Regions from separate parts of the Spirillospora sp. NPDC048824 genome, predicted to be linked through region 3. Evidence: riboswitches for the same ligand, from Rfam matches in the RefSeq annotation. Region 3 holds a riboswitch; each other region holds the start of a gene.

Region 1 (10,318 bases), on a different contig from region 3:
CTGACACCCGGTCGCGGGAATGGGATGCAATCGGTTAGCGCCGGGCTGTGACCAGCCAGGCGGCGGAGCCGAAGAACACTCCGTCCGGTGCCTGGAACGGCTTGACGGCCTCACTCAGTTCGTCGAGCACCTTCGCGAGCGTGGCTTCGTCCATGGCGGCGATGCTGGACGAAGCCGCCGGGTGGTCGCGGAAGTAGCGCACGACGTCGGGCACGTCCGAGCCGAGCCGAAGTGATTCGCGCACCGGCTGGATCTCGATGCCGGTGCAACCGGCCTTGGTGAGCAGGCCGCGGATCCGGGCGGGGTCGGCGAGCGAGAACGGCCCGGGGGCGTCCGGACCGCCGATGTCCGGCACGGGGACATAGGAGGCGAGAACGCTGAACGGGACGATGATGTGCTCGTTCTGCGTGACCTCCTGCCAGCAGAGGAAGGCCAGTCGGCCGCCGGGACGGAGCGATCGCGAGATGTTCTCGAAGGCCGCTTGGGGGCCATCGAAGAACATCACGCCGAAGCGGCTCAGCACGACGTCGTAATGACCGTCCGCAAGGGGCGTGCCTCCGGCGTCGGCCTCATGAAAGCGAAGGTTGGTGACGCCTTCCTCTTCGGCTCGCGTGCGGGCCCGGGCGAGCATCGGGGCCGAGATGTCGATGCCCAGAACCTCGCCCTGCGGAGCCTGGCGCGCGGCGATCCGGCTTGTCTCGCCGCAGCCGCAGCCGACGTCGAGGATCTTGTCCGTCGAGGAGATCCCGGCCGCGTCCACGAGCCGGGAGGTCAATGCCGCCAGCATCCGGTCGTGCCGATCCTCGTGCTGGACCCAGTGCCGCCCGGCCGTGCCATCCCAGCCGTTCTCATTCTCCATACCGGGCGACCCGGAAGATGCTGCGACCATCATTCCCCCTTCGAGCACATCTACTACAACTCCATAGTACTACAAATGCATAGTAGATACTTCTCCCGTGAGTGCGGGTCGTGAACCTCGACGGATCCCCATACGTAGAGCTACGACGCGGATGAGCGAGGCGATCACCTGTACTCCCACTGGGGCCACCCCGCCTGACCAGGCACGGTACCGACACTTTTCTACTATGGTGCCTAGTATTCGAGTCTCCGCGTGAGTCGCACCCGGAAGAGGTGACAGTGCAGACCACCCGACCGCCCTCCACGGGCCCGGGGAAGGCGCCCGGTTCCCGGATCGTCTTGGCCGTCCGGAGCCGACCCCGGCGAGCACTGGTCCTCGCGCTGGTCGCCGCGGTCATGGCCATGACCCTCGGCTATGGCGCTGCCGCAGCATATGTCGGAAGAGAGGTGCCGCGGGGCACGCAGATCCTGGGAGTCGACATCGGCGGACTCAGCGAGAGTTCCGCCATGGAGCGACTCCACCGGAAACTCGGCCCGCGTGCCTCGCAGCCGCTCCACATTCGAGTGCGGGGTCGGGGGGTGGCGCTCGATCCTGCGGAGGCCGGGCTGTCCCTGGATGCGCGCGCGACCGTCGACTCGGCAATGCAAGGCCGGTTCGGGCTCACATCCGTCCTCTCCGCCGTCTTCGGCGAACGGAAGATCACTCCCCGGATCCGTATGGACGAGTCTCGGTTCAACGCCGCCCTGGGCAAGGTCAACAAGCAGGTCGGCACGCCGGCGCGTGAGGGCTTGGTGAAGTTCCGCGGCACCGTACCCGAGCCCGTTCTTCCGCGAGCCGGTGTCGGGCTGGACGCACGGAGCGCCGCAGCGCCGATCCGAGCCGCCTTCCTGTCCGCGCTGGAGGGCGAGCCGCGGAATCCGGAGTTGCAGACGGGCCCCTTGCGCCCGAAGGCCGATGCCAACGCGATCCGGCAGGCCGCAGCGGGACCGGCGCGGGTCGCCGTGTCGAAGCCGATCGCGCTCGCCGCCGAAGGCAAGCGGATAACGGTGGAGCCGCAGGATTTCGCCCCGTACCTGACCTTCGCACCGGATGACGCGGGCAAGGTGCGGCCGCGAGTCGACGGTTCGAAACTGGCGAACGCACTCTCGTCGCGGTTGGGTACGGTCGAGCGTCCCGCGCGGGATGCGACGTACAAGGTCAAGTCCGGCAAGCTTCGCCTGGTGCCCTCCGAGGCGGGCAGAGAGGTCGATGGGCGAGCGCTCGGCGAAGCCGTCACCGGGGCCGTCCTGCGGACGCAGGGGCGTGAGGTGAACGTCCCGATGACCCGCGACAAACCTCGGGTCACCACCGATGAGGCCCGCAAGCTGGGCATCCGCGAAAAGATCAGTTCCTTCACCACGCGCCACTCCTGCTGCGCCCCGCGGGTCACCAACATCCACACCATCGCCGACATCCTGGACGGCTACATCGTCAAGCCCGGGGAGACCTTCTCCCTCAACGGGATCGTCGGCGAACGCGACAAGGCACGGGGCTTCATCCCTGCGCCGATGATCCTCAACGGGCGGTACGTGGACAGCGTCGGAGGCGGGATCTCCCAGTTCGCGACGACGATGTTCAACGCCGTCTTCTTCGGGGGCCTGGAGGATGTCCAGCACATGCCCCACTCGTATTACATCTCGCGCTATCCCGCGGGACGCGAGTCGACGGTGTCCTTCCCCCAGCCGGATTTCCGCTGGCGCAACGACTCCCCGCACGGCGTGCTCGTCGACACCGCCTACACCGACACGTCCCTCACCGTGAACTTCTGGAGCACCGAGCGCTACGACATCGCGTCGAAGAGTTCCGAGCCGTACGCGATCAAGGGCTTCGAGAACAAGACCGACTCGGGGCCGAAGTGCATTCCGATGCCCGGGGCGGAGGGATTCCAGATCGACGTCTGGCGGATCTTCAAGCAGGACGGAAAGGTCGTGCGCCGCCAGAAGTTCCATACGACCTATGCCGCCGAGCCACGCATCACATGCCGTTAACGATCACCGCCGATGCGCGCCGTCGGGGGGCCGCCGGCGTCGGTTGGAAGCCGTCCCCAGCCGGGGCGCCGAAGGCTCAAGATGTCCCCGTTCCCGCCCACGGCCGACTCTCCGGCAGAATGTGGGCAGGACGGAGGTGCCGTGTGGCCGGATTGAGCGGATCGCTCGAGCGTTCCATCATGGACGTGCTCTGGGAGGCCCCCAGCCCGCTACGCGTTCGTGAGCTTCTGGCGAAGCTGAACGAGGACGCCGACAAGGCGCTGGCCTACAACACCGTCCAGACGGTCGCCGAGCGGCTGGCGCAGAAGGGGCTGCTGCAGCGCACGCAGGACGGGCCGGCCTTCCGCTACGCCCCCACCCGTGCGCGGGAAGAGTATGCGGTCGAGTTGATGCTCGACGCTCTCACCGAGTCTCCCGACCACGGGGGCATCCTCGCGAGATTCGCCGAAAGCGTCCCTCCGGAAGACGTCCGCCACCTGCTGGACGCGCTGCGCCGGCGGACGTCCGACGGCCAAGAGGCGTGACGGCGTGATCTACCTGGTGGTCGGCCTGATCTGCACGGCGGTCCTGCTGGGCTGTCTGGCGGGGCCCGCCCTCGATCGGCTTCGGCGTCCCGCCGCGCACCCGGGGATCGCCATCGCCTGCTGGGCCGCGGCCCTCACCGGCACATTCATCGCCGGCATCGGGATCATCGCGGCGGCGTTGCTGTCGCCCCCGGCGCCCGGCCACGGCTTCCTGGAGTGGCTGCGCGACTGCCTGCCCCATCACGGGGATTCGGCGATCATCATCGCGGCGGCCGCCAGCCTGGTGGTGCTCACGGCCTGCTGTTCGCGGCTCGCCCGCAGCCTGCCCCGGCTCGTCCGTGCGGTACGTCACCGCCGCCGGCACCGGGAGATGCTGCGGCTCGTCGCGAAGGAGCACGGTCAGCATGGGGACGTCCTCGTGCTCGACCATCCCGTCCCGGTCGCGTACTCGCTGCCGGCCAGGCATCGCGCGATCGTCGTCAGCACCGGCACACAGGACGCTCTCACTCCCGACGAGTTCGGCGCGGTTCTGGTCCATGAGCGAGCCCACCTGCGTCAGCGGCATCACGCACTGCTGCTCATGCTCGACCTGGCCCACGCCCTGCTGCCCCGGCTGCCCACGGTCCGCCGGGCGAAGAAGAACTTCCCGCTGCTGCTGGAGATGGCCGCCGACGATGCGGCGGCCCGCGCATGTGGAAGGCGAACGCTCGTCGACGCCCTGCACCGGCTCGCGGCGACGCCGGGCGTGGCGGGCGCCCTCGGCGCCGCCGGGTCTTCGACCGGTGCGCTGGCGGAGCGGGTCCGGCGGCTCGAGTCCGCCGAGGCGACGAAGCCGCGCCGGGCGGTCCGGATGGCGGCCTCCGCCTTCGTGGCCGCCGCCGTCGCCACTCCCCTGATGGTCGCCGCCGCGACCATCATGGAGCTGTCCTACATCTGCTGAGACCGTTGAGGCGGTTTGTCGCAATCGGCCACTTGAGTGGCGAATGAGGCCGCTATCTCCTACGCTCCGTAGGAGCCATGGCGAGGCGTCCCCGCCGGGGACAGCGATGGCCACGCCGAATCCAGCGGACCACGCCGTCCGAGGGAGCCGGGGAACCATTCTCCACTGGGGTGAATCCGCTCTGCGCGAGCGGTAGGGCGACTCCGGCCCGAACCCGGCAGCTCACCCGGTAGGCGGCACAGGAGAGGACACCGCATGCAGCGACGAGCTGCCGGAGACAGAACGGCCCGCCGCCGGATCATCACCAGGACGGCATGGACGGCGTCGATCGCTCTTTCCGCGACGCTCGTGGCCCCCGCACCCGCCTGGTCGGAGCCCGACCCGTCCCGCAGGGAGCTGACCGCGCAGCAGAAGAAGCTCGCCGATGAGGCGGAGAAGCTCAGCGAGCAGTACAACGGGCTGCGGGTGCGACTGCGGCAGGCCCAACGCGCCGCCAAGGTGGCCGACGGGAACGCCGCACGCCAGAAGAAGGCGCTGGAGGAGACGCGGGCCAGGATCGTCAAGCTCGCCGCGGACAGCTACAAGAACGGCCCGCGGGACCCGGCGGTCGCCTTCGCCTCGTCCGGGGACCCGCAGGCCGTCCTTGACCGGTCGGCCACACTCAACTACTTCGCCAGCCAGGAAAGCGCTCGCGTCACTCAGCTGCTGCAGACGATGCAGACGGCGGAACGTGCCCGCAAATCGGCCGAAACGCATGCGAAACAGGTCCACGAACTCACCGCCGAGGCGAAGAAGAAGCGCACGGAACTCCAGGCCAAGCTGACGAAGGTCGAGGCCAAGCTGGGTACCGGCTCGGGCGCTCGCACCAACGCGGGACCCGCTCCCAATGTGGACCCCGGAGGCGCCTCCGCCAAGGCCATGGGCGCGGTCAGAGCGGCTTTGAGCCAGCGCGGCGTCCCGTACTCCTGGGGTGGGGGCAGCGCATCCGGCCCGACCTACGGCACCGCACAGGGCGCCAACATCAAGGGGTTCGACTGCTCGGGATTGACGATGTACGCCTACGCCCAGGTCGGCATCAGCCTGCCCCACTACACCGGCAGCCAGTACACCGCCGGCACCCGCGTCTCCCAAAGCCAACTCAAGCCCGGTGACCTGGTCTTCTTCTACAGCGACCTGCACCACATGGGCCTGTACATCGGCAACGGGAAGATGGTCCACGCCCCCGTCATCCACCCCCTGGGGTGACGGGGGCGTCACCCGGAACACCTCCGACACGGTGCCCCTCAGTCACAGCCTGACGGGCTGTAGGCGGGCGGCTGATCAAACTGGGCGACCGCGCTCATTTGGTGTCCCGCGGTGGCACGACCTTGAGGGCCGCTTGCAGGGCCTCACTCTCCTCCGGCGAGAGATCCGACAGGAAGTGCACGAGCGCGGCGGCCTGGTTGCTACTGGTCGACAGTGCCTCGCGCATCAGCTTGGCCGTGTAACCCTCCCGCGAGGCGACCGCCTCGTACTCGTAGGCGCGCCCGACCCGCTTCCTGCGCAGCCATCCCTTCTTGTGCAGGTTGTCCATCACCGTCATCACCGTGGTGTAGGCGATCGACCGCTCCTGCTGGAGGTCCTCCAGGACCTCACGGACATTGGCCGGACGGCCGTAAGACCACATCCTGTCCATGATCGCGGCCTCCAGGTCACCGAAGCGCTGCCCGGCCATGATCCACCCTTCCGCCGCCCCACCTGCCACCTTGTCGCGGCATACTACAGTCGATAGTAAACACGTCTCGGTGGAGGTGAGAGGCCGACTCGGACCGGCGGTTCCCACACCGGCCCGACTCCCGGCAACGGCTGCCGGTGCCCGGTGGTCTTGAGCCATGTGTGGCCTCACCCATCTACTATCCTCCTTCCTGATGTTCCACCGGGGGCGCGCCTTCGCGGACGGTCGGCGCTGCATCAGGCGACCACACCGGAGACCCACGCTCACGGAGCGTCTCCTGGCGGGATCCATAAGGCCAAGGCCAAGCAGCCTCTCACGCGGGCGGCCACGGAGCCGGGATGTTCTTGATCCGTCGGTCACCTGCCCGACGGTCCTGATTGGAGAGCCGACATGAGTCCGCACTTCTGGCGCACCCCCGCTGCACGCCCGCTCCATGCGCTCGCCCTGTTCGCCTGCTCGGTCGTCCTGGCGGCTTGCGGCACCGGGACCGGGACCGACAACGCCGATGCCCCGGTCCCCTCGCCCGAGACCGGGATCGGGCACATTCATGGCGTCGCCATGGACCCGGCCGACCGGTCGGTCTATGTGGCGGCCCACTTCGGCGTATTCAAGATCGAATCACCTGACCGGATGAGCCGGGCGGGTACGAACCGTCAGGACACGATGGGTTTCACCATCGTCGGGCCCCGCACGTTCCTCGCCAGCGGTCACCCGGCCGCGGCCGACGCGCAGCGCGGCGCTCCGCCGCACCTGGGCCTGATCCGTTCCACGGACGCCGGGCGAACCTGGACCACGCTCTCCGAGGCGGGCCACGCCGATTTCCATTCGCTCCAACTGGCCGGGCGGATCCTCTATGCCTACGACAGCCAGACTCAGAGGGTGCGGCACAGCAGCGACGGCGGACGTACGTGGACGCCGGGCGCACGCCTCACCGTGAACGACCTCGCCGCGCACGAGGACCGCGCTGACGAGGTCTATGCGGCCACCCCGGACGGGCTGCAGGTGAGCGACGACTCCGGTGGCGCCTTCAGGATCGCCCGCGATGCTCCCGTCCTGGCACATGTGGAGGCGCTGGACGATATGACGCTCGTCGGGGTCGACCCGAACGGGCGGGTCCAGGTCAAGACGGGCGGTGAAGGCTGGCGAAGCCTCGGCCGCATTCCCGGCGGACGCGCCACCGCGTTCACCGCCGTCGACGATCGGCACCTTCTCGTGGCCGCCGAGGACGGTGGCGTGTACGAATCCCGTGACGGCGGCCAGACCTTCGACGTCCTCTACGACGCCCGCTGATCTTGTGCCGCCCTGCCGGGACGCATGGACTGTCGAGGTCTAGCCCTGCGAACAGCGTCCTTGTGGTCGATAGTGGCGAGACGGTGCGCGATTGCAGGTTGATCGTTGACTGACTCCGCTGCTCGAAGTAGCCAAGGAAGAGCTCGGATACCGCGAGAAGGACGGCGGCTACACGAAGTACGGCGACTGGTACGGCAAGACCTGCGAGGGCGGTGACGACTACTACGCCACCGCCCCGTGGTGCGACATGTTCCTCGCCTGGGCAGCCAAGAAGACCGGCGTGGAGGACTGGGCGGGCGAGTTCGCCGCCACCATCCAGCACGCCAAGGGTTCAAGGAGAAGGACGCGTGGGGAACCGAGCCCGAGCCGGGCGCGCTGGTGTTCTTCGCATGGTCCGGCTCCAAGGACATCGACGCCATCAGCCATGTCGGCCTGGTGGAAAGCGTCAAGGGCTCGACCCTCCGCACCATCGAGGCGAACACCGACGGCGTCCACCTCAAACGGAGGACGCGCGACGTCGGTGACGTCGTCGGTTACGGCTATCCCGGCAAGGTCGAGGTGGCGGGCAAGGCGCTGCCGGGTTCAGAAGGGGAGAAGAACCACGTCCCCAAGCACGTGGCCGCCGAGTCCGGGACCATGGCCGCGGAGGCGACGCGACCCGGAAACGCGGTCACGTCTCAGCAGACGAGCACGAAGGCTGCTGACGGGCAGCCGCTGGTCGAGCCCGACGCGTTGCTGGGAGGGCTGCTGTCCATCGCGGTCTGCGGCGCGGTCGCGCTGGCGGCGGGCAAGTCGATGGCCGCCCGGGTTCCGGCCGAGGCGGAGGACCGCGAGTTCTGGAGCCGGGTCTCGCCCCTCGAGGACGATGAGGACCTCGCGTTCTGGGACGCTCTCCATGCCGACCTCCCACCGATCCGCTCGAATGCCACTGGCCGCGCGGCAGTCGGCCATTCTTTGCCATGAACGAGTCATGACCCTCGGCCGAGTCAAAACCGATTGAGCCGGCCCGCGCCGGGATGCGTATGTCCTCTCAGGGAGGCGCCTTTGGCCGACCACCGGCCATCCCTCGCTACCATGGTCGGAGCAGGAAATGTCCATGCCGGAGGGGTGGCCGGCGGCCATCGGGGTGCTGGATCGGCGCCTTTGCGGAACGGCGGGTGGGGCAGCTGAATCGGTCACCTGAACGGTACCGGCGACGCATGGAACTGCCGGTCGGACTATTCCTGCTGCTCGGCGTGCTGGCGATGCACGGCTTCCAAGCGTCGCCCAGCCCGAGCCAGGTGACCGGCGTCCCGCTGACAACGATGAGCGGCCAGCATTCCCCGCCATCAGCGTCGGTCGTCATCCGGCATTCCCCCGGCGAGGATCTCCCTGGCGACCAGCACCACGACCACCCGGGTGGTCAGGTCTGCCTGGCGATGCTGACGGCGATCTCCTTCCTCTGGGCCCTCGCCGCCCTCACAGTGCGCGAGCCGGTGTTCGTGGCCAGACGGCTGCTGATCCGGGTGCGGATCCTGCTGGTCGGCCGGCCTCCGCCGAGGCCGTCCCTCCACCGGTTGAGCGTGTTGAGGCTGTAGGACGTCACCGGCGCCTTTGCGGCGCCGGGCTCCCTGACGTCACAGAACTCGACACGGAAGGTTCACCAGCATGAAACGCGCACTCACATTCGTCGCCGTCCCCGCCCTGGCGATCAGCCTGGCCGCCTGCGGCGACAACGACTCCGGCGATGCCAAGGTTCCGATGTCCGGTCACTCGATGTCGGCGAGCGCATCGCCGTCCAACGGCGGCTCGCAGGCTCAGCACAACGACCAGGACGTCATGTTCGCGCAGATGATGATCCCGCACCACCGCCAGGCGATCGAGATGGCCGATCTCGCCGCCACCCGCGCCGCGTCCCCCGAGGTGAAGCAGCTCGCCGCGGAGATCAAGAACGCGCAGGACCCGGAGATCAAGCAACTGTCCGCATGGCTGACCACCTGGGGAGCGTCGGTGCCCTCACCCGGTGCGGGCGGCATGGGGCACATGGAGCACGGCGGCATGGACGGCATGATGACCGACGAGGAGATGAAGGAACTCAAAGGGGCCGAGGGCGCGTCCTTCGACAAGGCGTTCCTGGAGATGATGATCGAGCATCACGAGGGCGCCGTGGCGATGGCCAAGACCGAGCAGACCTCCGGGAGTTTCCCCGGGGCCAAGAAGATGGCTGCGGACATCACGGCCTCGCAGTCCGCCGAGATCACCAAGATGCAGAACCTGCTCAAGCAGTAGGAACTGTGCATGTCCCGGCGGGCTGGGGCCGGCCGCCGGGTCGGTAAGAGCACGTCGTTGCCGGGCGGCGTCCTTCGCGCAGCCAGCGGGCGCCCGGTCTCCCGGACGCCCGCTGGCGGGCTGTTCTCAGTGGTGGTGGGTCAGCTGGACGGGACGTTCCTCGACCGGCTGCGGCGAGGACTTTGTCCATCCAAATCGAGGCGAGAGCCAGGGCGAAGCCCGTGCCTGCGATGATGCCGCCGACCCAGTTGACGGAGGTGACGCCCAGGCCGCCGTCGATGGCCGCGCCGCCGAGCCAGATCCCGAGGGCGGAACCGAGGGTGAAGGCGGAGATGTTGGCGGCCGAGGCGATGTCGGGGGCATCGCCCGCCTTCTGCATCACCCGCAGCTGCAGGGGTGCGACCACGGAGAACGCCGCGATGCCGTAGGTCGAGCGCTGCCTGGATCGCAGATTTGAGTGAGTACGTCGATGCGGTAACGGTCCTGGTCGACCATCGCCTGCACGCCGCGCACCTGTCCTTCGACGCGGGGCAGGCGGTTCTGCAGCTGATCCTTCGTGGCGCTGTAACCACATGTCGGCGTGACGTTGTGCAGCGTCGTCACGACACTCCTCTACCTAACGCCGGGGGGTATAGCCCAGCCCTGCCGTCACTCCGTCCATCAGAACCGGCTCACTCAGCTCTCAGCTGACGGCAG
Region 2 (10,318 bases), on a different contig from region 3:
GGCCCGATGTGTGGAACGACGGCTACCGCGTCCGGGACGCTTGCCGCGCGGTCGAGCAGCGGTACGGGTTGCGGCGGACGGCTCCGGCGGACCGGACGGCGGCGCGGCGCCCGAGCCGGGGCGAGATCGAGAAAGCCGCCCGCCACGGTCGGCCGCTACCGTCCCGCACGCTTCTGCGACGCACAGTCCAGACGGCGGCGGCCGGAGCGAGCAGCGAAGCGGAGTTCTTCCGGCGGCTGCGTGACGAGGGGGTCCTGATCCGCCGGCGTTTCAGCGAGCGGGCGGCCGACGAGGTGACCGGCTACACCGTCGCCCTCCCCGACGATCTGAACGGCGATGGACGTCCCGTTTGGTACGGCGGCGGGAAGCTCGCTGCCGATCTCACTCTGCCCAAGCTTCGCCGCCGGTGGACGGGCGCGGACGGGTCCGTCCGCGCGTCGTCCCCGTTCCGCCCGCTGGACGGACGACATCTGTCCGAGCGGACAAGACGGGCCGTGCTGCGGACGGCCGTCCGCCGCGCGGCAGACGAGTCGGCGACGACCAGCGAGTTCCTCGACCGGCTCCGGGGCGAGGAACTTCTGGTCAAGCTGCGCTACAGCCAGATCGTTCACGGGCAGATCACCGGCTACGCCATCGCTTTCGCCCCTGACCACGATGGCGAAGAGCCCACGTGGTATCCCGGCAGCCGTCTCGCCGATGACCTATCACTATTCCGTCTCCGCCAGCGCTGGGCCACGCCTGCCGCGCACCGCGAGCCGGCCGCCGACCACGATGAGCTGACGCCGGAGGAGCGCCAGGCGTTCTACGACGACGCATCCCGCGCCGCCGCCTTCGCCACCGCCGAGATCCGACGGCACCTTGTCACCAACCCGCATGCCGCACAGGACGCCTGCTGGGCGGCCTCTGACGCCCTCCACGTCGCAGCCCGAGCCACCGGCAACCGTCACCTCCACCGCGCCGCCGATGCCTACGACCGCGCGGCCCGCGCCCCCCACGGCCGCATTCCCATGCCGACTCCGGCGGGCAACGCGCTGCGCACCACAGCCCGCCTGCTCGCGCTCACCGGCACAGCGAAGGACCGAACGGTGGTGTCGATGATGCTGCTCATCGCCAACTTCATCACCCTGCTCGACACCATCGCTCAGCTGCGACACCTTCAGGGGCGTCACGCCCAGGCCGACGCCGCTCGAAGGGCCGCCGCGCACACGCGACAAGCACGACCAGCAGGCCATGCCCCCGCACCCCCGCCGGCCGGCCCGAACGCACAAGCGCGCCTGGCCATGGCCGCCTTCCCGAATGCGTGGGCTCCGCTGCCGCAGAATGCACAGAGCAGAACAACGCCGTCGGCGCCCACGGGCCTAGTCCGCCCCAGTCGACGACGGCCGTGATCGAACGGCTCTCCATCGCGACGCTCGCCAGCCTCACCTCAAGGAGGGGCTGCTTCTCGCCGGTCGCTCATCCGGCCTCTCGGAGCTGGAGGATTGCGCGCTCGCAGGCTTCCGGGTCGGCGGTGTGGAGCAGGTCCAGAAATCCGTCCAGGTCGGACGCAGAGATCAGGACGCGCCCCGTCGCCCTCCACATCCCGTCTCGATCCAGCGTGATCGACCATTCCGGGAAGAGGTACTGCAGTAGCAGCAACGTGACTCGCATCGTCTCCTCACCGGAGCGTGGTCCCAGCGCTCTTTGCCTTCCATCTCGCATGGTCAGGGCAGCTTGGCCCAGACGACCTTGCGGCCACCGGCGAGGCGTTTGACTCCCCACTCGTGCACGAGCTCCGCCATGAGCTGCAGGCCACGGCCGGAGGTGGCGGCGTAGTTCTGGGGCTGGACGGTGGGATGTCCCGTGCCGGTATCCGATACCTCGATCACCGGTTGCCCATCGTCCGGGTCGAGGAAGAGCCGGATGACGATCGGGCCTTCGCCGTGCTTGCAGGCGTTCGTGGTCAGCTCGCAGACCACGAGGCGGCCTGTGTAGTCGTCGGTGATGCTCCAGCCGGCGAACTGTTCGGCGAGGAACCGGCGCGCGAGGCGCGGTGCCTGATCGGTGGAATCGAGGACGAGCGTCGGGACTTCAGGAGCTTGCGGTGCTGCGGACATCGGCACGACCTTCGCTGCCAGAACGGTTTTTGGTAACTCACCGCACAGACTGAACTCCTCCGCGTAGCGTTACCACCGAAGCGCCCCAGCACACACGTGGCGCTGACGATCGCTGGTAGGTGGGTTCCCCTCACTCACGTGGAGGCGAAGCAGTGGCCGCACGCAAACCGACATCGAAGACCGTCTCCTTCGGCGCAGAGGTCACGCGCCTCCGAGAAGAAGCAGGGCTCAACCGGACGGAACTCGCAGCACGGGCGGCAGTCACCCGCAGCTACATCTCGCAGGTCGAGTCCGGGCGCACCAAGTGCCGCAAAGACTTCGCCGAACGACTGGACAAGGTGCTGGACTCGGGTCCCGCACTGGTCGATGCATGGGACGAACTCCTGCGTTCCAGCAGCTACCCGAGGTTCTTTGCAGACTTCCCCCGGGCCGAGGCGTCCGCTGATGCGCTGCGTGCGTTCGAGATCAGGTTGGTCTATGGGCTTCTGCAGACTGAGGCGTACGCACGTGTGCTCCTGTGCGACGACGAAGCCGTCCGCGAGCGGATGCAGCGACAGAAGATCCTCACCAAACCGAACGCTCCGACCGTGTTCGTTGTGCTGGACGAGTCCGTCCTCCTCCGTGAAGTCGGCTCCCGGGAGATCATGCGCGAACAGTTGGAGCATCTGATCGAGATGTCGGAGCGTGACAACATCACGATCCAGATCGCCCCGATCGGCTACTACCGCGACGCCCGAGCACCGTTCGTGATCGCGACTCAACCCGATCGCAGCGAGATCGTGTACCTGGAGCACAACATCGGGGGCGAGACGAGCGCTGAGCCGAAGGACCTCGCGCTCGTCAGCGAGGCTTTCAGTAGGCTCCAGGCGGCGGCGCTTTCACCCAAGGCGTCGGTCGAACTGATGCGGAAGGTTGTGGAAGAGCGATGGACGTGACCTGGCGCAAGTCGTCGCGTAGCAGCGAGGCCGGAGACAACTGCGTCGAACTGGCCGACCTCGGCGAGGCCGTGGGTATCCGCGATAGCAAAGACCCGGCCGGCGCCAAGTTCACCCTGCGCCGCGACGAGTTCGCGAGCCTCCTGGCGATTCTGAAGCGCTAAACGCCCGGACATGACACCGAAGAAGCCCCGGCCCGCGAGGGACCGGGGCTTCTGTTGTCGCCTCTGTCGGTACACGCCGTAAGCAGGCCGCGGAGACAGGGCGCCGCGAGGCTTCATTGTTGATCAACGCGTAATCGGGCGGATCGGCGCGAGGGCAGGGCCGGAAGTAGCCCAGGGGAGGCGGCCGGGTTCCATGAAGGACCCGACCGCCGTGAGATGACCTCGCGGTGCCGACCCGCGGGGCCGCCCGTGCGGGTGATCGAGAGGACTCGGGATCGATCGCGGGTCGTCGAGGGACAGACGGACAGGCGGCGGGACGTGTGAACATCCGGTGGGGCGGAGCGGGCGGATGCCGGTCTTCCTGGTCCCGTGTGAACCGGGCGAGTGCCGCGAGGGGCGGCCGAGTTCACTAACGAATGGCTAACAAACGATCAAGAGGCCGGTCCTCCGAGTGGAGGAAACGGCCTCTGAGCTGGTGTTTCTGTGTCGGGACGGCGGGATTTGAACCCACGACCCCTTGACCCCCAGTCAAGTGCGCTGCCAAACTGCGCCACGTCCCGGTGCCCGCTGCAGCGGGCTTGATTACTGTAGCGCAGTCTGCCGGGTCGTGCGTACCGGGATATGGGACCGCGGATCTCTGGTAGGCGGGCCTGATGGTGTCTGTGCGGGCAGGGCCGGCGGGGCTTGTCTGCCTGGGGCTGGTGTGCGGGTGCGGGGCCGGGGGAGGGGCTCGGACGGTGAGCGGGAGTCCGGGGGCCGGAAGGTCGGCGCCGAAGTCTTCTCGGGGCGTTGTGCGGGTGCCCGAGGGGGTTCGGGCGTCGTTTGTGGTGTTCGATCTGGTGGCCGGGCGCGTGGTGGTGGAGCGGCGGCCGCGGCAGACGTTCCGGTCGGCCTCGCTGGTGAAGATCCTTGTGGCGCTGGACTACATGCGGGAGCACCGGGTCTCGGCGGATGACCGGGCGTTGATGCGGGACATGCTGAGGTCGAGCGACGACCGGGCGGCGACCGAGTTGTGGCGGCGGGGCGGGCAGAAGGAGATCATCGAGCGGATGGTGCCGCGGGTGGGGTTGCGGGAGACGGCGCCGCCGCCCGCGGACAGGCCCGGGTTCTGGGGGTACACGGCGCTCAGTGCGCGGGACGTGGTCCGGACGTACCGGTATCTGCTGGAGGAGGCGCCGGAGGCGCACCGGGAGTTCGTGCTGGAGCAGTTGCGGGAGTCGACGCCCTGCGGGACGGACGGGTTCGACCAGACGTTCGGGATTCCGCGGGCGGTGGGGAGGCCGTGGGCCGTGAAGCAGGGGTGGTCGGGGTTCGGGGACGCTCCTGCGGGGAGGTTCCGTGGTGCGCAGCCGGCGGCGTGGCAGCCGGATCTCGGGCTGGGGCGGCCGGTGCTGCACACGACCGGGCTGGTGGGGGAGCGGAAGATCGTGGTGGTCCTGACGCTGCATCCGGCGGGGACGTCGTTCCGGCGGGCGGCGGAGCGGATCACGGCGTTGACGGAGCAGGTTCACCGGGCGGGGTGACCTGAGTCACAGGGTGGGGAACGGTTGCCTCCGTGAAGGGTCACCGGAAGTCGTGCGGGACCTGGGTCAACGGAAAACCCAGGCAAAGATGTGGACTGTTTAGTCGGTTCTGGGCGAATAGTCCTTCGCTGACGTATGTAGCTTTTTTCTCCCAGGGCATGTGACGCCGAACGGGGGTCAGGGTTGGCGGAAGCAGAGGGCGCCTTCGGGCAGTCCGGGGTACACGTTGCGGACGTGGACGATCTGCGGGGCGCCGCGCACGACCGCGCGGTGCTGTCCGAGGCGCGGGTCGTGCTGGCCCGGCGGCTCGGTGTTCCGACGGGGGAGGCCCTGCAGCATCTGATCTGGCTGGCCCGGGACCTGGACATGGAGCTGTCCGAGGCGGCGTCCCTGCTGGTGAAGGACGGCGGTGCCGGGCCGGTGGGGGCCGTGATCGCCGGGCGCCGCGCGCCCCGCGCCGAGGGCGGCGCGGTGGAGCGTCAGGCGGTGGTGTCGGAGGCGGACGACGTCCTGCGACGGGTGACGGCCGAGGACACCGCGGGAGACGCGCAGATCCTCGGCGCGGTGCCGGACGATCCGGTGGCGCGGGCGGTGCTGGACGCGGCGCTCGACCCGTCGGCCCATTTGATCCCGGTCAGGGGGGCGGACGGGAACGTGGTGGACTTCCTGTTCGCGGATCTCAACGGTGTCGCGCGGGACATGTTCGGGCGCGGCCGGGAGGAGTTGATGGGCCGGCGGCTGCTGCAGATGGAGCCGGGTGCGGTGATGAGCGGGCTCTTCGACGACTACGTGGAGGTTCTGGAGTCCGGCAATAGTTTGGAACGTTCCTCGTTCCTGTACTCCACCGCTCAGGGCGGCCTGACCCGCTCGTCCCGGGTGAGCGTGCGGTGTGTCCCGGTGCCGACGGGCGTCTGCTCGACGTGGCGGTACCACGCCGCCGAGGATCGGACGGTGCGGCGGCTGGAGCGGGTCGAGCGGCTCGCGCTCATGGGGTTCGGCGAGTGGGATCTGGCGACCGGGGAGGCGGAGTGGACGCCGCAGATGCTCGCCAACTACGGGCTCCGCCCCGACGAGGTGCCGCCGATGCCGCACGATCTTCCGAAGGTCGTGGCGGAGGACGATCTCCCCCTGGTCGAGGAGGCCGTGCAGACGATGTTCTCGCGGCGGGAGCCGGTGGAGGCCGAGCACCGCGTGATCGGCCAGGACGGGGCGCCGCGGCATCTGTGGATCTTCGCCGAGCCGGTGCTGGACGAGTCGGGTCTGCCGGTCTCGATCAACATCGTCTCGCAGGACATCACGCGGCGGCGCGGGGTGGAGCGGGCGCTGGCCGAGACCCGGCGGCAGATGCTGAAGCAGCAGGAGCGGATGGCGCAGGAGCGGCGGGTGGCGGTGACGCTGCGCCGCGCGATCCTGCCGGACGACGACGAGGCGGAGCGGCTGCCCGGCCTGGTCACCTCGATCCGGAGCCTGGCTGCGGAGAGCACCGCCCGCATCGGCGGGGACTGGTACGCGACCCGCGTGCTGCCGGACGGGCGGGCGTTGTACGCCATCGGAGACGCGGCCGGGCACGGGCTGCCCGCGGCAGCGGCGATGGCGCGCAGCCGCAACGGGCTGCTGGGCCTCGCGTGCACGGGGGAGCCGGCGGGACGGCTGGTGGGGTGGCTGAACGAGCTGGTCGGCACCATGGATCCGCCGGCGACGGGGACGGCCGTCGTCGGCCATTTCGACCCGGCGCGCCGCGTCGTGGAGTGGACGTGCGCGGGACATCCGCCGCCGATCCTGATCCGGGACGGGTGGGCGGCGCCGCTGGAGGTCGTCCGTGACCCGATGCTCGGCGCGATGCCAGGCTGGGAGTACACGACGATGACCACCCGCCTCGAGCGCGGCGACATGCTCTTCCTCTACACCGACGGCCTCGTGGAGCGCAGGGACGCGGATCTGGACGAGCGGATCGCCCGCCTCACCGCCATTCTGCGGGACACCTCGACGCGGCCGGGGCTGGTGCTGGACGAGGTCCTGGCGCGGATGGAGCATGACCGGGCGGCGGACGACACCACGCTCTTCGCGTTGCGCGTGGAGTGACGAGAACCATGTTTGACCTGCGAAGAGCTCACCGTGTGACTTAGAACTCACCTGAGCGGGGGGCAGACGGCCGGCACAGGGCGGAACGCCGTGTGCCGGCCGTCGCCGTACGCGGGTTCTTTACCTTGTGCCCGGTGGGCCGGAGCCCCGTGGGGAAAGGGCCTGAGGGCCGGTCGCCGAGTGATCGGGAAGACATCCGGCGCTGACGCTGTTGGTGGTGTCTTGGAAGGCCTTTGAGCAGGCAAGACGGAGTTTTGTCGGTGATTTGCTTTCCTTGAGAAGGTTGATACCTTCTATCCGAATCCCGCAGCGCGTCCCATGCGTTGCCACCGGCCGCCCCATGCGCGGCCGAGGATCGCGGAGCGGAACCCGCACGCGATGCGCGCCACAGATGCGCGCCACCTCATCGAGATCCAATCGCTGAGATCAATCCGAAAATCCAGCACCGCATCCCGCTGTGCGAGGCCGAGTCCGTCCCGGTCCACTCGACCGGAACGGAGCCGGGGACCCAGGTTCCAGGGGTGAATCGGCGCGCCGCAGAGTCGCGCCGTAGGGCTACTTCCATGCCCGAATCCGTCAGCTAACCCGGTAGGCGTCATGGGAGACAAGGAGATTCCCCGCATGACCGGTCGCTTCGATCGACTTTCCCTGAACAACATCACCGCCACCCTGAACAGCTTCACGGCCGAGGACAAGGCCGTCAGCGTCGCCGTCAGCGCGGTGCTCGCGGGAGCCGTCGGGCTCGCGATGTTCAACCCCCTCACCGGCGACGCCGTCGCCGAGACTCCGGCCCAGGCGGCCGCCGAGAAGGGCACGGTCTCGTCGAGCGAGTCCGCTGAGCGCTCCGCCGCCGACTACCTCGAGGCGGGCTACAAGGTGCCGCCGCGCGCGGTCAAGGCCTCCGAGGTGCTCGAGCTGGCCGAGGAGCAGGTCGGCATCAGCGAAGGCCAGGGCGGCCAGACCAAGTTCCACGACTGGTACGTGTCGACCCCGCACGCCAAGGCCACCGCCCAGCGCGACGGCGGCTTCTCCGTCGACGCCTACAACGGCGCGCAGTGGTGCAACATGTTCGTCTCGTGGCTCGGAGCCCAGACCGGCGTCAAGAACATGGGCTGGGACGCCTACACCGTCCAGCACGCCTCCTGGTTCGAGGACACCGGCCGCTGGGGCAAGAAGGCCAAGCCCGGCTCGGTCGTGTTCTTCGACTGGGACAAGAGCTCCAGCATCGGTGCCATCGACCACGTCGGCATCGTCGTCAAGGACAACGGCGACGGCACCGTCAGCACCATCGAGGGCAACACCGAGAACGCGGTGCAGAAGAAGGTCCGCGACAAGTCCACGGTCGTCGGGTACGGCTACCCCGACTACGCGGCCTGATCCATCCCGCGATCCACGATCGGCGCGCTCGCGCCTCCGTGATCAGAAGGCGCCCGGCATCCCCGCCGGGCGCCTTCTGGCGTTCCCGGGTGATCTGCCCTCATGTCTGCGTCGAAGGCGGGTAATACCAACCGTTGACAGGCTTTGATCGCCCTTGGACCTTGGCGCGGTGTTCTTGGAAAGGAACCCTGCACGCGTCCGATCGGCGCATGGAAGGGAGCACCTGAGCAGAAGGCCGGATCGGACGCCACTGCCGGAGGCCTGGGGGGCGTCTCCCGGAACTCCAAGCCGTGGAGGGGGAAGCCCATGCGCCCGGATGTGAGTGTAGTGGTGATCGCCTACAACGACGCGCGGAGGCTGCCGCGTGCGGCCGCCTCGTCGCTGGGGCAGTCGCTGGGGTCGGTCGAGACGGTCATCGTCGACGACGCGAGCACCGACGGCACCGCGGAGGTCGCCGACCGGTTCGCCGCCGCGCAGCCGGGGCGGGTCAGGTCCGTCCACCTGCCGTCGAACTCCGGGGGGTGCGGCCGCCCGCGCAACGCCGGCATCGAGGCCTCCACAGGCCGGTACGTGATGTTCCTCGACAGCGACGACCTCCTGGACCGGCACGCCTGCCTCAACCTGCTGGGCGCGGCCGAGGACACCGGCGCCGACATCGTGTCCGGCCGGTGCGACCGGGTCTTCCTGGACCGGCCGCAGGACGCGAAGGCACGCGTCCGCCCCTGGTACCCCTGGCTTTACGAGCGACGCGCGGTGTACGGGTCGCTGAGCGAGAACCCCGATCTCCTCTACGACACGCTGTCGACCAACAAGGCGTACCGCCGGGGCTTCCTGGACGAGCAGGGACTGCGGTTCGTCGAGGAGCTGTACTACGAGGACCTGCTGTTCACCGCCGAGGCGTACCTGGCCGCCGGCCGTACCGCGCTGATCCCGCACCGGGTCTACAACTGGCTGGTCCGGGAGCCGGCGGCGGCGCCGTCCATCTCCAACAGGCGCGCCGAGCTGGCCAACTTCGCCGACCGGCTGGAGATCCACCGGCGCATCGACATGCTGTTCGCGCTGCGCGGCGCCCACGACCTGCGGCGTGCCAAGGACGTCAAGTTCATCAACCACGACCTGCTGCTCTACATGCGGGAGCTGCGCGGTCGTGACCCGGACCACCAGGCGCGGTTCCTGGACCTGGCGGCCGGCTATGTGGCCGAGCTGGACCCCCGGGCGTTCGAGGAGGCCAATCCGCTGCCCGCGATCGCCGCGTACCTGGCGCGTGAGGGAGACCACGCGGGGGCGCTCGCCGCCGCCGAGTACGTCCCCGGCAGCCGGCCGGAGCTGCGCGCGCGGCTCGTCGAGCGGGACGGGCGGGTCTTCTGGGCCGCCGGCCGCCCGGACAGGACCCTCGGCCGCCGCATCCTGGACGTCACCGGCCTCGGCTTCCATCAGCGGCCGCTGAAGGAGCTGTGCCCGGGCAACACGGTGACGCGGCTGGAGACGCGCGCCGGCCGCGTCCGTATGGCCGGGGACGTGCTCAACCCGCTGAACCGGATCCCCGCGGACGCCGAACTGTCCGGCACGCTGGAGTTCGGCGACCGGCGCCGCCCGGCCCGCAAGGCGCGGGTCCGGGCCTCCGTGCGACACGAGGGCGACCGGCTCGCCTGGTGGGCCGAGTTCGACCCGGCGGCCCGGATCCGGCCGATCGGGTTCATCGACCCGGTGTGGGACGTGCGGCTGCGCCTGCGGGTGGACGGCGAGGACGTGGTCACCCGGCCCGGCGCGGGCCGGGGGTCGCCTCCGCTGGACGGCGTCGTCCTGCCCGTCCGGCCGCGGCTGACGCGGCTCGCCGCCGACCGGCTCCGTTCGCGCGTCACCGCGCGCGGGCAGCTGGCGTTCGTCCTGGAGGCGGGCAGCCCTTGGGCGCGGCTCGCCGGCGGGGTCGTGCGCCGCGCCGCCGCGACCCCGGCCGGGCGTGCGGGCCGGCGGCGTGCGGGGGGCCTGGCCCGGCGTGTCCGCCGGACGCTGACCTCGCAACGGACCAAGATCGCCGTGTTCAACCGGGTGCTGACCCGGCTGCCGGTCCGGACGGGGCTGGTGGTCTTCGAAAGCCACATGGGCAAGCAGTACTCGGACAACCCGAAGTACATCCACCG
Region 3 (10,318 bases):
TTCGCGGTGGACGGGAACGAGGACGGCCGCAAGGACCGCTACGACCCGGAGGACGCGATTCCCTCCGCCGCCAACTACCTCAAGCACTCCGGCGCGCCGGACCGGATGCGGACCGCGATCTTCGCCTACAACCACTCGTGGGACTACGTCGACCTCGTCCTGGAGTGGGCCGAGCGGTACGTCGGCGGCGAGTTCAAAGTCGTTCAGGCGACCGGCGTCAACTGCGAGGACAACGAGCTGCCCGCGAACGCCGGCGACATCGTCAAGCAGATCATCTCCTTCGCGATGGCGCAGCGCGGCAAGCCGTACGTGTTCGGCGCCAACGGCCCCGACGCATGGGACTGCTCCAGCCTCCTCCAGGCCGCCTACCGGAAGGTCGGCCTCGACATCCCGCGCACGACCTTCCAGCAGTGGCCGTTCGGCGTGAAGATCGACAAGGGTGACGAGCAGCCCGGCGACCTGGTGTTCTTCAACTCCGGTCCGGGGACCTCGTCGAACAGTCCCGGCCATGTCGGGATGGTGATCGCCGACAACAAGATGATCGTGGCGAGCTGCTCGACGTGCGTCCCGGCGATCGGCGTGAAGCCCTACAAGCGCTCCGACTGGGTGGGCGTGACCCGGCCCCTCGCCCGGCCCGACTTCCAGAAGAAGGTCGGCGAACTGGCCGCGCGGCGGCCGGGCGGCTGATCCGCCGGCCTGCCCGGGGCGACGTCACCGGAACCGGCGCCTGCCGACGACCAGCACGATGTCCCGGAGCGCGTCGGCGGCGTCCCGGACGTCCTCGGGCGGCACGCCCGCCATGATCTCCTCATGGGCCACGCGCGACGCCGCCATCGCACGCCCGGTGACGCTCAGCCCCTCCTCGGTGAGCTGGACGAAGCGGCTTCGGGCGTCCCCCGTGTTGGCCTCCCGCTCGACGTACCCGGCCCTCTGACGCGATAAATGCGGCGGGGAACCGCCGGGACGCGTGGCATGCTGATCGGCGTGGAGCACGAGATAACCATCCGAGTCGCCGGCGAGCTGCTGATGTTCCTGCCCGCCGCGCGGCGCGAGCCCGTGAGCCGCCTGGCCTACGACGGAACCTCGACGCTGGGGCACCTCGTGGAGTCGCTCGGTGTCCCGCTGCCCGAGGCCGGTCCGATGACCGTCGACGGTGAACCGGCCGGTCCCGCCGCCCGCCCGGACCCCGGCGCCGAGGTGGGGGTGGAGGCGGTGCCGCGCCCGCAGCCCGTCCCGCTGGAGCCGGGCCAGGCCGCCCCGCGCTTCCTGCTCGACGTGCACCTGGGCACGCTGGCCCGGCGGATGCGCCTCCTCGGCCTCGACACCGCCTACCACAACGACATGGACGACCCGGCGCTGGTCGTCCAGGCCAATGAGGAACGCCGCGTCCTGCTCACCCAGGACCGCGGGCTCCTCCGCCGCCGCGCACTGTGGTTCGGCGCGTACGTCCGCGGCTCACGCCCGGACGACCAGCTCCGCGACCTCCTGGACCGGTTCGCGCCCGTGCTCCGCCCGTGGACGCGCTGCACCGCCTGCAACGGTGAACTCGTCCCGGTCGACAAGCAGGAGATCGAAGGCGACCTTGAGCTGGGCACGCGCCGCAGCTACGACGTCTACGGCCGCTGCGCCGACTGCGGTCAGCTCTACTGGCGCGGCGCGCACGGCGGCCACCTGGAGGAGATCGTCCGTGACGCGACACGCCAGGTCGAGTCCATCCGGGAGACCGGACGGGCCGGAAGCGCCGTCTGACGCCGATGGGGACGACAGGGAAGAGGAGCCGGTGGCGAACGATCTCGTGGTGGTCGGGGCGGCGATCATTTCCGACGGGCGGTTGCTGAGCGCCCAGCGTGCCGAGCCGCCGCACATGGCGGGCGGCTGGGAGCTGCCCGGCGGGAAGGTCGACCCGGGCGAGACGGACGAGGACGCGCTGGTGCGCGAGTGCCACGAGGAGCTCGCCATCAAGATCCGGTTGAAAGACCGGATCGGCGGCGACTGGCGGCTCAGCGGGCAGGCCGTGCTCCGGGTGTGGACGGCGCAGATCACCGAGGGCGAACCGCAGGCCCTGGAACACCTGGCGCTCCGCTGGCTGTCCCCGGACGAGCTGTACGACGTCGCCTGGCTCCCCGGCGACCTCCCCGTAATCGACGCCCTCGCCCACCAGGGCCTCACCTGAGACGGCCCGCCGCAGAAGCAAGACGCCCGCCGTCCGAAGGGGCGGACGACCCCGGCCCCCACCCCGACCCCGCGACGACCCAAACCGTCGCGATCGCGTCCGAAGGCAGGCTTCGAGCGAAGCAAGAAACCTGATCGCGCAGCGAGCCGCAAGGCGAGCCGGAGCGATGCAGCGATCGCACGCAGTGCCCGCCGAAGGGAGGGCCCTCCAGGGCCCGACCGCCAAGGGCACTGCAAAAAAAGGACGAGGGCTTCCCGCCGCGCCGCGGGAAGCCCCCGACGTTCTCAGGAGATGCGATTCGCGCCGGCGTAGTCGGAGCGGTCGGACATCTTGGAGATCTTCACCACATCACCGGTCTGCGGGGCGTGCAGGTACTTGCCGTCGCTGAGGTAGATGCCCATGTGGTGGAGGCTGCCGCCGAAGTAGACCAGGTCGCCGGAGCGGAGCTGGTTCCGGGGGACCTTGGAACCGAGTCCGTACAGGGCGCCGGTGTAGTGCGGCAGCCCGCGCTTGCCGATCTGGGCGTACGCCCAGACGACGAGCCCTGAGCAGTCGAAGCTGTTCGGCCTGGCGGCGGCCCACACGTACGGCGAGCCGAGTTTGGTGAGCGCCTTGCGGGCCATGTCGGCCGGCGCACCCGATCCCTTCACGGTCGCGCGCAGGCCGCTGCGGGGGTCGCTGACCCGGGTGGTGGTCAGCTTGTCCAGCCGCTTCGTGACCTCGGCGACCTTCTGCCTGGCCGCTTCGCGGGCCTTCTCGGCGTCCGCGGCGGCCTTCTCGACCTGCGCCTTCTTCGCCTCGGCGGTGCGCTGCGCGGTCTCGGCCTGCTCGATCTGCTTCTGCAGCGCCTGGACGGTGGTGATCTGGCTCTGGGTCAGGTAGGCGCGTTCGGCCAGCCCTTCGGCCGAGCCGTCGGCACCGAAGATCACGTCGGGGGCGCCGGTCATGTAGTTCGCGGCCGCCATCCGTCCGAGCCGCTCGCGGGCGGGGGTGGCCTGGGCGCGCAACGCCGCGGCCTCCTTGGCGGCGGCCTGCTCGGCCTTCTTGGCCTTGCCCAGGTCGACGCGGGTCTTGTTGTACTTCTCGGTGAGGATCTCGGCCTCTTCGTTCAGCGCGTCGAGGCTTTTGCGCAGCCCCTCCTCCGTCGTCGGAGTGGGGGTCGGGGAGGTCGCGGCGGCGAGCTGGAACGGCGACGTGGCGTGGGCGGCGACGGGCGCGGTGGCGCCGAGGCCGATCAGGAGCATCGTGGCCGTGGCGGCGGGCGTGACGCGCCGCCACCGTCGGGGGGCCGGTGCCAAGCCGGTGTTCTCCTCTCCTCGCGCGCCTACCGGGTTAGCTGACGGGTTCGGGCCAGGAGTCGCCCTACGACGTGTGTCGATTCACCCCAGGGACCTGGGTCCCCGGCTCTCCCGTTCGCGGGAGATTCGGCGCTCCGGTCGCAGCCCCGGGGAGAGGGGGCCTCGGACGACCGGATCTCGGAAAGATTACAAAGAACGAGCAAAGTTGGCGAATCGGGGTCCCTGTGACCGGTGGGGAGGCCTTCGCCGAACGGGTTGCGGGCACGGGCAAGTAGAATGGCCGATGCCGTGTTCTGCGGCGGATCCCGAACTCTCACCCCAAGGCGAGCCCCGCATGCCCATCACCACGCGCGATGACCTCCGGAACGTCGCGATCGTCGCCCACGTCGACCACGGAAAGACGACGCTGGTCGACGCCATGCTCTGGCAGTCCGGGGCCTTCCGGGAGAACCAGACCGTCGACGACCGCGTGATGGACTCCGACGATCTGGAGCGCGAGAAGGGGATCACCATTCTCGCCAAGAACACCGCCGTGCGGCACAACGGGCTGACGATCAACATCATCGACACCCCGGGGCACGCGGACTTCGGCGGTGAGGTGGAGCGCGGGCTGTCCATGGTGGACGGCGTCGTCCTGCTGGTGGACGCCAGCGAGGGCCCGCTCCCGCAGACGCGGTTCGTGCTGCGCAAGGCGCTCGCCGCGCGGCTGCCGGTGATCCTGGTCGTGAACAAGACCGACCGTCCCGACGCCCGCATCGACGAGGTCGTGGACGAGACGTACGAGCTGTTCATGGACCTCGACGCCGACGAGGAGCAGATCGACTTCCCGATCGTGTACGCGTCGGGCCGCGCCGGGCGGGCGTCGCTGGACAAGCCCGCCGACGGCGCCATGCCCGGCAGCGACGACCTGGAGCCGCTGTTCAAGGTCATCACCGAGACGATCCCGGCGCCGTCCTTCGACCCGGACGTCCCGCTGCGGGCGCACGTCACCAACCTGGACGCCTCCAGTTACCTCGGCCGCATCGCGCTGTGCCGGGTGCACGCCGGGACGATCAAGAAGGGCCAGCAGGTCGCCTGGTGCCGGCACGACGGCAGCATCGAGCGGGTGAAGATCACCGAGCTGCTGATGACCGACGCGCTCACCCGCAAGCCCGCGCAGGAGGCGGGGCCCGGCGACATCATCGCGATCGCCGGCATCCCCGACATCATGATCGGCGACACCATCGCCGACCCGGACGACCCGCGCCCGCTGCCGCTGATCACCGTGGACGAGCCCGCGATCTCCATGACGGTCGGCACCAACACCGGGCCGATGGCGGGACGGGAGAAGGGCACCAAGGTCACCGCCCGGATGGTCAAGGACCGGCTGGAGCGCGAACTGGTGGGCAACGTGTCCATCAAGGTGCTGCCGACCGAGCGTCCGGACGCGTGGGAGGTGCAGGGCCGCGGCGAGCTGGCCCTGGCGATCCTGGTCGAGAACATGCGCCGCGAGGGCTACGAGCTGACCGTCGGCAAGCCGCAGGTGGTCGTCAAGGTCGTCGACGGCAAGAAGCACGAGCCGGTCGAGCGGCTCACCATCGACATTCCCGAGGAGCACCTCGGCGCCGTGACCCAGCTGCTGGCGGTCCGCAAGGGCCGCATGGAGCAGATGACCAACCACGGCACCGGCTGGATCCGGCTGGAGTTCCTGGTTCCGGCGCGCGCCCTGATCGGGTTCCGCACCGAGTTCATGACCGAGACCCGCGGCACCGGCATGGCGCACCACGTGTTCGAGGCGTACGAGCCCTGGTTCGGCGAGCTGCGCACCCGTCCGTCGGGTTCCCTCGTCGCCGACCGCTCCGGCGCCGCCACCGCGTACGCGATCACGAACCTGCAGGACCGCGGCACGTTCTTCGTCGGGCCGACGACCGAGGTGTACGAGGGCATGATCGTCGGGGAGAACTCCCGGGCCGACGACATGGACGTCAACATCACCAAGGAGAAGAAGCTCACGAACATGCGGTCGTCCACCGGTGACGAGCTGGAGCGGCTCACCCCGCCGCGGCTGCTGTCGCTGGAGGAGGCCCTGGAGTTCTGCCGCGAGGACGAGTGCGTCGAGGTCACCCCGGGCGCCGTCCGCATCCGCAAGGTCGTGCTGGCCGCGAAGGAGCGCGAGCGCACGCGCGCCCGCACCAAGCGCGCCGGCTAGTTCGTCTCCGTCCCTCGGCGCGGCGTCCCTCGGCGCGGCGGTCGCGCAGCACGGCGGTCCGGCGAGGCGACGGGCAGGCGGAAGACAAAGGGCGGCCCCGCGGTCGTGAGAACCGCGGGGCCGCCCTTTGCCGTGCTGCTCAGTTCAGCTGGACGGTCCCGGTGACGTCGGCGGCCAGGCGAAGCTGGTCCCCGTTGCGGAGGGGGGCCTCCACGCCGCGCGGGAGCCGTTCGCCGTTGACGAACGTCCCGTTGGTGGAGCCCTCGTCACGCACCCACGCAGTCCCGGACGGGTCGAGCCACACGGTGGAGTGGCGGCGCGACACGTTGTCGTACTGCGTGAACGTGGCCGCCACCGGCGACTGGCCCGCGTCCCGGCCGAGCACCAGGTGCTGCCCGACGGAGACCTTCAGCTCGCCCGTGGGGAACATCACACGCAGGATGGGCGTGCCCTTCTGCGGCAGCGGGCGCAGGCACGAGTCGCACTGCGCGGCGCCGGGGTTGCTCAGCACCGCCTCGCAGTAGGGGCACATGAACGCCGTGCTGTCCGGGGCCGGTGGACGCTGCTGGCCCTGGTTGTGGTCGGGCGGCAGCAGCGTCGCCTCACGGCCGTGCGGTGGCGGCATCGGCGGCTGTCCGCCGCCGTGCTGCTGAGGCGGCTGGCCGAACTGGTGGTCGGCCGGGCCGGGCTGCGGCACACCGTACTGGTCCTGCTGCTGGTACTGGTCCTGCGGCGGGTACTGCGGCTCTCGCTGCTGGTACTGGTCCTGGGGCGGTGGGAACTGCTGGTCCTGCGGGGGGTACTGCTGCTCCGGCTGCTGGTACTGGTCGGGCATCGGAGGCTGCTGTTGCTGCCCCTGCGGAGGCCCCCACGGGTCTTGCTGCTGCGGTTGCTGCTGGGGCATTCCCCACGGGTCCCCGGGCGCCTGCTGCTGCGGCATCGGCGGCTGGCCGCCGCCATGCTGCGGCTGACCCCCGTGCTGCTGGTTCTGGGGCTGGCCGTGCTGAGCCTGACCGTACTGGGGCTGACCGTGCTGAGCCTGACCGTGCTGAGCCTGACCGTGCTGAGCCTGACCGTGCTGAGCCTGACCGTGCTGGGGCTGCCCGTGCTGATCGGGAGCCTGGGGCACGGGCGGCGCTCCCCACGGGTCCTGCTGCGGCTGCTGTTGCTGCGGCGGCCCCCACGGGTCCTGCGACTGGCCGGGCGGGCCCGGCGGCTGGTGAGGGGCCTGCTGCTGGGGCGCCTGCTGCTGGTAGGGGTCGTGCTGGGGCGCCTGCTGGTACGGCTGGCCGTGCTGCGGCGGGGCTCCGTACGGCTGGCCGCCCTGCGCCCCCTGCGGCGGGTAGCCCTGCCGCTGCTGGTCGTCGTACCCGCCCGGTGCCTGCCGGTGGGCGCCGCCGCCGGCGCGGGCCAGGTTGGCCCCGCAGCTCATGCACAGCAGGTCTCCCTGCTGGAACGGCTCGTCACAGACAGGACAGTTCAAGGTCGCCATGACACATCCCCCGAGCGCACCCCGGCGCGGTCGAGCCTCGACGTGAGGTGCTCCATGTCACCCCTTCGCGGGATCCCGATGTAGTACACCCGCCTTCCCTCCGGCCCTTCGTCCACGGACACCTGTACTCGGGGCCCTGTTTCATCTCCAGTCTTCCCGATGTCGGCCAGTGCCCCGTACCGTTCGCGTCCCAGTGAGGACAGCGGTACGACGCGCTGGTTAGCCGACCCTCTCCAGAGTAGAGAGCCACCCTCGGGGTGTCGCCCCCCAGGGTTGAGCCGGTCGACGTACGGGCCCGTGATCACGGCATCGCACATGCCCAGGATCTCGCGCGTCTCTCCGATGCGGGCGAGCCGAGAGTAGACATATCCGCTGTAAACCAATATGTCCACCTCAATCGTCTCACGGTCGCGGTCGTCTCGCCACGCGCGGATCCCCCTCAGCAGAGCCGCCAGCGCGCCCGGCTGCTGGAACGGCTCACCACCGGAGACGGTGACCCCATCGACCGGTCCCGGCAGGGAGTCCAGCCAGCCGAGCACCGCCTCGACGGGGACGGCCCTGCCCGGGTCGGCGTCCCACGTGTCCCGCGACAGGCAGCCATGGCAGTGCAGCGTGCACCCCTGCGTCCAGATGCCCGCGCGGGTACCCGGGCCGAGTGTGGTCACCGGATAGTGCGCCTTGGCGAGAAGCAGCGTCTCCTCCGGGCCGCCTCCGGCCACCGGACGGCCGGACGTCACTGGAGATCCAGATGGACGATGCTGCCCTCGCGCCGGATTCCCGTCACGGTGACCTTCTCGTCCGGTACGAGCTCACGGTCGAACAGCGCGCGCGCCAGCGGGTTGACGAAGTGCGACTCCAGCGCCATGCCGATGCCGCGGCCGCCCTTGGCCAGCTCCTCGGTGCACCACCCCCGGAGCGTCTCCAGCGGCTCGCTCTTCACGGCGAGGACGAGCCGGTGCTCGTCGGTCACCCGCCTGCAGATGTTCGCGAACTGCAGGTCGAAGATCTTCTGTGCCGCCTCGCCGGAGATGAAGTCGAACACCACGATGTTGTCGCCGAACCGGTTGAGCAGCTCCGGCCGGTTGAGCACCTCGGTGAAATGGTCGGCGACGGCGCTCTTGATGCGCTGCTCGACCTCCTCGTACGACATTCCCGGTGTGATGTTCTGCACTCTGTCCACCGAGAACCTGTCGGCCGCACCGTGCGCCGGCGCGTCGCGGGTCGTCAGGTCGCGGCCGGGGACGAACATCCCGAGGTTCGAGGTGAAGATCAGGATCGACTCGGAGAAGTGCACGGTGTTGCCGCGCCCGTCGGTGAGCCTGCCGTCCTCCAGGATCTGCAGGAACTTGTCCAGGATCCGCGGGTGCGCCTTCTCGATCTCGTCGAAGAGGATCACCCGGAACGGGTCCTCGCGGACGGCGTTGGTCAGCTCCCCGCCCGCCTCGTGGCCCACGTACCCGGGCGGCGACCCGATCAGCCGGTCGCCGGAGCCCTCGCCGGAGAACTCGCTCATGTCGAACCGGAGATAGGCCGACTCGTCCCCGAAGACCAGCTCGGTGATCGCCTTGGCCAGCTCCGTCTTGCCGGTACCGGTCGGGCCCGCGAAGAACAGCACCCCGCGCGGACGGCTGCCGGACCGGGTCGCCTGCGCGCCCGACAGCCCGAGCACCGCCCGCTTCAGTATGTCGAGGGTCTTGGTGACCGCCTGCGGCTGCCCGATCACCCGATCCGGAACGCGCTTCTCGCCCTCCAGCACGCGGCGCCGCAGGTGGCCGCGGCTCCACGGGTTGTCGAGCACGCCGAGCTTGTAGGTGCGGACCGCGTCCGGCAGATCGGCCAGGTCGACGTTCCGCTCCTTGGCCAGCCGGGTCACCTCGATCATCGACTGGAGGGTGAGCCCGTCGGCCTGCTCGGCGAACGCGTCACACGCCGCCGCGGCCACCTCGTCCGCCCCGACGTCGCTCACCCCGAACGCACGGGCCAGCAGCCGCGCGGTCTCCTGCCGGTCACCGAGATGCGGGCGCGGGATCGTGATCTCGCGGATGGACTCGTTGTCGGTCGTCAGCCACGGCGGCAGGTCACCGGGCCGCTCCACCAGCCACACGATCGGGTTGTAGAGCGGCTTCGGCCGCGGCCCCGTCACCCGGACGGGCCGGGCGCTGCGCGACAGCTTCGCGCAGACGCGGAAGAAGTCGCGTTCGGCGGGCTCCAGATCCGTCGGGCTCCGGGCGATCCGGGACGCCGAGTCGATCACGAACGCGGCGCGGATGTTCTCCTTCGGCCGGGCCACCGCGGCCAGATGCCGGGTCAGCCCCTCCAGCGACGGCTTGTCATCGGCCTTGATCTTGCCGAGCAGCCGCTCGGCCGCCTGGGCCGCATCGTCCGCGCCCACGTCGCCGCCACCCGGATAGACCTGCAGGCCGTCCACCGGGTCGTACACGATCATGCAGTCCGCGCCGCTGGACCGCAGCGTCTCCCACAGAAGCATGCGCAGCGGCAGCAGCCGCGCCACCCCGCCGCCCTCCAGCGGCGGCGCGAGGAAGCTGTCGTACAGGTTGCCCGACAGGACGTACTGGGAGTGCACCGAAAGGGTCGCGTCCAGCTCCCGGATGAACGGCGGCCAGCCCTGCAGCCGCCCCCCGAGCGTCGGCGATTCAATGCTCATGCACACTCCCTCGCGGGGTGACGAACCCCCGCACCCCCCGGTTCACACCGCTCATCCGAAACTCCGCTCCGCTCCGATCACGCCCCCGGGCGTGTTCCGGCACTTCACTTGTGACGCTCCCGGTGGCGTTCGCGTTGGCCCGCACGGCCCCTAGTCTGCCCCGGCCCGGCCGAAACGGGCAGCTCGCGGACCCCGGGCTCCAGCCGCCACGCCACGTCCGAGCGGACCCCGGCGTCCGCCAGCCGGCCCCTGGCGGCCTCGAACGCCTCACACCACTCCTGCTCCCGCTCCACGTCCACCCGCCGGTCGTCCTCGCTCTCCGCGGGCCGCTCGCGCACCATCGACGCCCGCACGTGCGCGGCGTCGTCGACCCGCATCCGCACGCTGTGGTCGGGCCAGCCGCCCTTCGTCAGGGTCAGGGTGCCGTCCTCCGCCGTCAACGTCTCGAACCCGGCCTGGACCTCGTACCCCATGTCCTCGAACGCCGTGGTGATCGAGTCGA

The links. A riboswitch is a leader RNA that binds a small molecule or an ion and turns the genes downstream of it on or off. The one in region 3 is predicted to bind cyclic di-AMP.
Region 1: another riboswitch for cyclic di-AMP. It lies ahead of ACGFIS_RS34175 (NlpC/P60 family protein); the one in region 3 lies ahead of ACGFIS_RS04840 (NlpC/P60 family protein).
Region 2: another riboswitch for cyclic di-AMP. It lies ahead of ACGFIS_RS33900 (CHAP domain-containing protein); the one in region 3 lies ahead of ACGFIS_RS04840 (NlpC/P60 family protein).

What each region holds. Positions count from the first base shown of each region.
Region 1 is NZ_JBICUS010000026.1:61,194-71,511, forward strand. Features, by position in the region: gene ACGFIS_RS34155 (class I SAM-dependent methyltransferase) at 35-892, opposite strand; gene ACGFIS_RS34160 (VanW family protein) at 1,261-2,886, shown strand; gene ACGFIS_RS34165 (BlaI/MecI/CopY family transcriptional regulator) at 3,006-3,410, shown strand; gene ACGFIS_RS34170 (M56 family metallopeptidase) at 3,415-4,350, shown strand; cyclic di-AMP (ydaO/yuaA leader) riboswitch at 4,454-4,602, shown strand; gene ACGFIS_RS34175 (NlpC/P60 family protein) at 4,606-5,595, shown strand; gene ACGFIS_RS34180 (BlaI/MecI/CopY family transcriptional regulator) at 5,690-6,064, opposite strand; gene ACGFIS_RS34185 (F510_1955 family glycosylhydrolase) at 6,455-7,354, shown strand; gene ACGFIS_RS34190 (CHAP domain-containing protein) at 7,595-8,317, shown strand; gene ACGFIS_RS34195 (DUF6153 family protein) at 8,554-8,931, shown strand; gene ACGFIS_RS34200 (DUF305 domain-containing protein) at 9,002-9,622, shown strand; gene ACGFIS_RS34205 (metal-sensitive transcriptional regulator) at 10,001-10,225, opposite strand.
Region 2 is NZ_JBICUS010000026.1:9,415-19,732, reverse strand. Features, by position in the region: gene ACGFIS_RS33940 (relaxase/mobilization nuclease domain-containing protein) at 1-1,388, shown strand, start outside; gene ACGFIS_RS33935 (hypothetical protein) at 1,456-1,650, opposite strand; gene ACGFIS_RS33930 (ATP-binding protein) at 1,704-2,096, opposite strand; gene ACGFIS_RS33925 (Scr1 family TA system antitoxin-like transcriptional regulator) at 2,249-3,031, shown strand; gene ACGFIS_RS33920 (DUF397 domain-containing protein) at 3,022-3,195, shown strand; tRNA gene ACGFIS_RS33915 (tRNA-Pro) at 3,682-3,755, opposite strand; gene ACGFIS_RS33910 (hypothetical protein) at 4,023-4,718, shown strand; gene ACGFIS_RS33905 (SpoIIE family protein phosphatase) at 4,953-6,800, shown strand; cyclic di-AMP (ydaO/yuaA leader) riboswitch at 7,254-7,411, shown strand; gene ACGFIS_RS33900 (CHAP domain-containing protein) at 7,422-8,177, shown strand; gene ACGFIS_RS33895 (CDP-glycerol glycerophosphotransferase family protein) at 8,496-10,318, shown strand, end outside.
Region 3 is NZ_JBICUS010000002.1:285,711-296,028, reverse strand. Features, by position in the region: gene ACGFIS_RS04860 (NlpC/P60 family protein) at 1-687, shown strand, start outside; gene ACGFIS_RS04855 (hypothetical protein) at 712-834, opposite strand; gene ACGFIS_RS04850 (Mut7-C RNAse domain-containing protein) at 973-1,749, shown strand; gene ACGFIS_RS04845 ((deoxy)nucleoside triphosphate pyrophosphohydrolase) at 1,781-2,173, shown strand; gene ACGFIS_RS04840 (NlpC/P60 family protein) at 2,458-3,471, opposite strand; cyclic di-AMP (ydaO/yuaA leader) riboswitch at 3,479-3,613, opposite strand; gene typA (translational GTPase TypA) at 3,806-5,659, shown strand; gene ACGFIS_RS04830 (FHA domain-containing protein) at 5,799-6,284, opposite strand; gene ACGFIS_RS04825 (hypothetical protein) at 6,270-7,235, shown strand; gene ACGFIS_RS04820 (4Fe-4S single cluster domain-containing protein) at 7,139-7,816, opposite strand; gene ACGFIS_RS04815 (AAA family ATPase) at 7,885-9,816, opposite strand; gene ACGFIS_RS04810 (response regulator receiver protein) at 9,921-10,318, opposite strand, start outside.